2 linked regions of the Phreatobacter stygius genome follow. The protein of the gene in region 2 interacts with the protein of the main gene of each other region in a pairwise test. Links are inferred from orthologs where the notes say so. Each region holds a gene or a part of one and is shown on either strand. Other genes may lie near its edges. The genes, in order: dps and clpS.

What was found.
Region 1: the proteins of clpS (region 2) and dps interact in binary tests that used the Escherichia coli proteins (3 or more experiments, as listed by UniProt). The link is inferred for Phreatobacter stygius from one-to-one orthologs.

Annotation. Positions count from the first base shown.
Region 1 is NZ_CP039690.1:4,642,437-4,645,575, forward strand. Bases 224-3,041 are described here. They hold dps (DNA starvation/stationary phase protection protein Dps), read right to left. Parts: upstream 1,962-3,041; coding sequence 1,485-1,961; downstream 224-1,484. Other genes in these bases: E8M01_RS21810 (NADP-dependent oxidoreductase), read left to right, coding at 411-1,430; E8M01_RS21820 (Ldh family oxidoreductase), read right to left, coding at 2,078-3,041. Also shown: E8M01_RS21805 (DEAD/DEAH box helicase), read right to left, coding at 1-11; more of E8M01_RS21820, read right to left, coding at 3,042-3,073; E8M01_RS21825 (hydroxyacid dehydrogenase), read right to left, coding at 3,070-3,139.
Region 2 is NZ_CP039690.1:6,439,903-6,443,044, reverse strand. Bases 319-3,139 are described here. They hold clpS (ATP-dependent Clp protease adapter ClpS), read right to left. Parts: upstream 1,987-3,139; coding sequence 1,651-1,986; downstream 319-1,650. Other genes in these bases: E8M01_RS30520 (dihydrofolate reductase family protein), read right to left, coding at 2,197-2,784; clpA (ATP-dependent Clp protease ATP-binding subunit ClpA), read right to left, coding at 319-1,600. In the rest of the region: more of clpA, read right to left, coding at 1-318. UniProt on the Escherichia coli protein: Involved in the modulation of the specificity of the ClpAP-mediated ATP-dependent protein degradation.

The sequences.
Region 1 (3,139 bases), 1.8 Mb from region 2 along the record:
AAAGTATTCAAGAAGATAATTCTTTCAAGTCTACCGGAAGCGCCGTCTTGGCGATCTCCAGTTTCGAGGTCACGAGCCGCGCGCCGGGGCGGATCAGACTAGTTGTCGCACCGGATCTCCGGTTATCGACGCCCAGGAATTAACGAAGGCGGCGCAGCGCAATCACGACGATGTTTGCTTTACATGCTGTAACTCTGCCCTCACGTCAACCCCATCGTGTGAAAATCCGTATGTCGCAATCAGATGTGGAATGATGTTCCTCGCTCAATGCTTGCGTCAATCAGTTGAAATTTCACGTATATTGAAGGAAGGGCCGGATCAGCCGCGAGCACGAACGCGCGCGCCATGATTGCCGCTTGCATCGGCTCCGGCTAGCACTTGGGGTGACGTCAATCTCAGGGAGCCGTCCAATGACCACCCTTGCCAATCGCCGCGTTCTACTGGCCGCTCGTCCGCATGGCGAGCCAAAGCCCTCCGACTTCCGGATTGACGAAGCGCCGGCGCCCGAGCCGGGCGAGGGCGAGGTTCTGCTCAAGATCAGGTATCTCTCGCTCGATCCCTATATGCGCGGGCGGATGAGCGACGCCAAATCTTACGCCGCCCCGGTTGAGGTCGGCGGCGTGATGGAGGGCGGTACCGTCGCCGAGGTGGTCGCAAGCAAAAGCGACCGTTTCAAGCCGGGCGATATCGTCCTGTCCCATTCCGGCTGGCAGTCCTATGCGGTTGCCGATGCCAAGGCACTGCGCAAGATCGACCCGACGGCCGCGCCGATCTCGACCGCCGTCGGCGTGCTCGGCATGCCCGGCATGACCGCCTATACCGGCCTCCTGACCATTGGCCAGCCCAAGGCCGGCGAAACGGTGGTGGTTGCCGCCGCCACTGGTCCGGTCGGCTCGGCGGTCGGCCAGATCGCCCGGATCAAGGGCGCACGCGCCGTCGGCATTGCCGGCGGGGCCGACAAGTGCAAGGCGCTGATCGAGGAGTTCGGCTTCGATGTGGCGGTCGACCACCGGTCGCCGACCTTTGCGGCCGATCTCAAGGCGGCTTGCCCTGATGGCATCGACGTCTATTTCGAGAATGTCGGCGGCGCGGTGTTCGACGCAGTCTTCCCGCTGTTGAACTTCTTCGCCCGCATCCCGGTTTGCGGCCTGATCGCCCAATACAATGCCACCGGCCTTCCCGACGGCCCGGACCGGACGCAGCTTCTGCTGCGTGACATCTTGACCAAGCGGCTCACCTTCCGCGGCTTCATCGTGCGCGACTTCGCCGACCAGGCGAAGGACTTCTTCACCGACATGTCGGCCTGGCTGCGCGACGGCAAGGTGAAATACCGCGAGGACGTGGTCGAGGGCCTTGACAAGGCGCCGGAGGCCTTTATCGGACTGCTCAAGGGCAAGAATTTCGGCAAGCTGGTGATCAAGGTCGCCTGACGATCTGGCTCAGGGCGGCCCGGACCACTGGCCCGGGCCGCCCTTCGGCAAATCTCAAGCCATATGGGCGCCGACGAACCAGTGGTCCTTGTCGACCGCCCGGGTAATGCTGGTGAAGATGTCGGCGGTGATGGCGTCGCCGGCCGTGTCGGCCTCGTCGACGCCCTCGCGGCACCCCTTGGCGAAGGCGCCGAGACGATCGCCGACCGCCTTGACGTGATCGTTCTGGGCGGTCGTGTCCGTCGGATAGGGGCTGAGCGAGGTCGCTTCGGCGGTGGCCTGCGTCGTGCCGGCTGCGATGCCGCCGAGCTGCACCACCCGCTCGGCCAGCGTGTCGCCATGCTCTTCGACGCGCGCCGCGACCTGGTCGAACAATTCGTGAATGGCGATGAAGCCCGGCCCTTTGACGTTCCAGTGGGCTTGCTTGATGGCGAGCTTCAGGTCGATGGCATCGGCCAGACGTTTGTTCAGAAGCGCGATCATGGCAGTGCGGGTATTGCTCTTGAGGTCGCTGACAAAGGCCTTGGTCACTTCAAAATCCTCCAGGTCCAACCAGGAGCGCCAAAGGCCGTGCCGCCCGCCGCGTGAAGGGCCGGACGATCGGGCACAACCCGGCGCGTCGGCGCGGCGGGTCATGCCACGCGACATCACCCTATAACGCCGAACCTCTGAATCAGATCCGTGGGAATAACGATGCCTTGGGCTGCCGCCGCCTGGCGCAGCGCCAGCCGCCGCTGGCCGGGAAGCCGGGCGCCGGCCTGGGCTTCGATGGCACCGGCGAGAGCGGTCATGCGGTCGCCGAACGCGCCATGGCCGAAACCGGCCGGATCGATCGCCAGGATGGTCTGGCCGGTGCCGGGGGGCGGGCCCTTCTCATCGAGGAAGGACGACGCTTCCATCGACAGGTGCGCGCCGGTCAGCGCCGCCGCCAGCACCTCGACCATCAGCGCCAGCGCCGTGCCCTTGGGCCCGCCCAGCGCCACCATGGTGCCCTTCAGGGCCTGGTCGGCATCGGTCGTGGGTTTGCCTTCCGCGTCGAGCGCCCAACCGGTCGGGATCGCCTCGCCCTTCTGTTTCGCCGCGACGATATTGCCGCGCGCCACCGTCGACAGGGCGAGATCCACGACAACCGGCGGGCGGCCGGGCAGGGGGGCTGCGAAAGCGATCGGGTTGGTGCCATAGACCGCCTTGGTGCCGCCGGCCGGAGCGATCGCTTCCGGGGTGTTGGCGAAGAACAGCGCGACGAGCCCCTGTGCGGCGAACCGCTCGACATGGTGGCCGAGCGCGCCGGCATGGTTGGACCGGGTGATGGCGGCTGCCGCGATTCCGGTCTCGCGAACGATGTCAGGCAGTTGCGCGACCGCGAGATCGATCGCCGAATAGGCGAAGCCGTCGGCGGCATCGACCATCAGCGTTGCGGTCCTGATCCGCGTCGCGGTCGGGACGGCATCGCCCCTGATCTTGCCGGAGGCAAGCATGCCGAGATAGGTCGGAATGCGCGAGAGGCCGTGACCTTTGAGCCCATCGGCTTCGGCGCCGACCAGGGCGGCCGCGACCGACAATGCGGCGGTCTCGCTCGCGCCGTGGTCCCGGAAGATGTGGGCGACATAGGCGCGAGCCGTATCGAGGGGGACCAGGGTCATGGGCGGCGCTCCCCGAGAACCGTGCGGATATTGGCTGCGGTGACCGAGGAGACCCGGACATTGCTC
Region 2 (3,142 bases):
TATATTCCGACATGTCGAAGCGCAGCAGCTGGACGCCGAGCACCGAGGCCAATTGCTTGGCGACTTCGGTCTTGCCGACGCCGGTCGGGCCGGAGAACAGGTAATTGCCGATCGGCTTTTCCGGTTCCCGCAGGCCGGCACGGGCAAGCTTGATCGACGCCGACAGGGCCTCGATCGCCTTGTCCTGGCCGTAGACCACGCGCTTCAGCGTGTTCTCGATATTGCGCAGGATCTCGGCATCGTCCTTGGACACGGTCTTCGGCGGGATGCGCGCCATGGTGGCGATCGTCGCCTCGATTTCCTTCAGACCGATGACCTTCTTGCGCTTGGCCTCGGGCACCAGCATCTGGGCCGCGCCCGACTCGTCGATCACGTCGATCGCCTTGTCCGGCAGCTTGCGGTCATGGATATAGCGCGCGGAGAGCTCCACCGCGGCCTTGATCGCCTCGTTGGTGTAGCGCAGCCGGTGATAGGTCTCGAAAGCCGTCTTCAGGCCCTTCAGGATCTCGATCGTGTCCGGCACCGAAGGCTCGTTCACGTCGATCTTCTGGAAGCGGCGGACCAGCGCCCGGTCCTTCTCGAAATATTGCCGATATTCCTTGTAGGTGGTCGAGCCCATGCAGCGCAGCGTGCCCTGGGCGAGCGCCGGCTTCAAAAGGTTGGAGGCATCCATGGCGCCGCCCGAGGTCGCGCCGGCGCCGATGACGGTGTGGATCTCGTCGATGAACATGATCGCCTTGGGGTGGGCTTCCACCTCCTTGATGACCTGTTTCAAGCGTTCCTCGAAATCGCCGCGATAGCGCGTGCCGGCGAGCAGGGTGCCCATGTCGAGCGAAAACACGGTGGCATCGCGCAGGACGTCGGGCACGTCGTTCTCGACGATGCGCTTGGCCAGGCCCTCGGCAATGGCGGTCTTGCCGACGCCGGGGTCGCCGACGAACAGCGGATTGTTCTTCTGGCGCCGGCAGAGCACCTGGATGGTGCGGTTGATCTCGATGTCGCGGCCGATCAGCGGATCGATCCGGCCTTCGCGCGCCTTCTTGTTCAGGTTGACGCAATAGGTGTCGAGCGCGTCGCCCTTCTTCTTGTCGTCGGGCGACTTGTCCTTGGCCTCTTCCGGCTCGTCGGTGCCCTTGGGCAGGCGCGGCTCGGCGAGGCCGGCGCGCTTGGCGATGCCGTGCGAGATGTAATTGACCGCGTCGTAACGGGTCATGTCCTGCTCCTGCAGGAAATAGGCGGCATGGCTCTCGCGCTCGGCGAAGATCGCGACCAGCACATTGGCGCCGGTGACTTCTTCGCGGCCCGACGACTGGACATGGATCACGGCGCGCTGGATGACGCGCTGGAAGCCGGCGGTGGGCTTGGAATCCTCCGACCCGTCGGTGATCAGGTTTTCCAGTTCGGTATCGATATAGCCGAGCAGGCTCTTCTTCAGCTTGTCGAGATCGACGCTGCAGGCCTTCATCACGGCCGCGGCGTCCTGGTCCTCGACCAGCGCCAGCAGGAGATGCTCAAGCGTTGCATATTCGTGCCGGCGCTCGTTGGCGAGCGCCAGTGCCCGATGGAGTGATTGTTCGAGACTGCGTGAAAATGAGGGCAAGGGAACCTCTTAAAACATCAATGCGTCGACGGGCAGCACGCGAAACCGGCCTATTTCTTCTCCATCACGCATTGCAGCGGATGCTGATGCTTGCGTGCGAAGTCCATCACCTGGGTCACCTTGGTCTCGGCGACTTCATAGGTAAAGACGCCGCACTCTCCGACGCCGTGCTGGTGAACGTGCAACATGATGCGGGTCGCATCATCGCCGTTCTTGTTGAAGAATTTCTGCAGCACATGCACTACGAACTCCATCGGCGTGTAGTCGTCGTTCAGCAGCAGCACCCGGTAAAGGCTCGGCCGCTTGGTCTGCGGACGCGTCTTCGCAATGACCGAAGTGCCCGGCCCGCCCGGGTCCTGGTCTCGCTCGTCGCGTTTGCCGGCCATGGCGGTCGCAAGGTTTGCGGGCGCGGGCCGGAAGGGAAAGCCAGTGTGGATCAGCACTGCATCATTCGTCATGGTGGAGCTTGCATCTCGGCGGACCGAGACGCCCGAAATTATCCAGTCGATGGAACGGATGCCAGAATCATGCCGGTATGCCGACCCGAGACTATGCGGAAGACTGTGGGTAATAATAGGGACGCGACGCGCCGCCCGCTAGGGCGTCGATGGGCGCGTGGGTGCGGCGATGTCGCGCTGCCAGACCGCCATGGTCACGTCGGCTTCGGCATCGATCAGCGTTTCGGCTGAAACCCGGAGACCGTGACCGGCCAGCACGGCGCCGGGTGGACCTGCGGTAAAGCAGGGCCGGCCCTCGGGAATGCGTATGCCGCGGGCGGTCGACAGCACGAACCCGGCATAGCCGATATCGAGGAAGTGATCGAAGACACCGGTGCCGCCGGCCACCGCGACCGTTCCCTCGGCAATCCCCATGATCTCGAGCACATGATTAAAAGTCATGTGCCCGGGGTTCCAGAAATGCGCGCAGCGATCCGCCGGATCGGCCACCAGACCGGTCACCGCGCGGGTCAGCACCAGCCGGCGCCGGCCGGGATTGGGATGCAGCTGATGGCCATGCCGCCCGAGCACCACCAGTTCGGCGCGATCGAGGGCGGCCTGGAACAGGCGCCAGTCGGCATCGTTCATCAGCCGCCTGGGCATCGACCCGTCGGCCTCGGCGATCATGCCGTCGGCCGAGACGATGGCATGGCCTTCGATGGCGATCCTGACCGGTGCCGGTGTCATGTCACGCCGCCTGTCTGGTTTCGGCAATCTTCACGAGGTTGCGCAGGATCACCGTCGCGCCGCGCAGCCGGTCCTCCGGCTTCGGCCAATCACGGATGAAGACGATCTTCTGGTCCGGACGGACCTTGGCCAGCGACCCCTGCTCGCCAATATAGCGCACCAGCCCCCCGGATTGGAGAATTTCTGGTCGCGGAACGACAGGACGATGCCGCGTGGGCCGGCATCGACCTTGTCGACATTGGCCCGCCGGCACAAGGCCTTGACCACCGCCACCTTGACCAGATGCTGAACCTCGTCGGGCAAGGGCCCGAAACGGTCGATCATCTCGGCGGCGAAGGCGTCGATCTCCTGGTCGGTC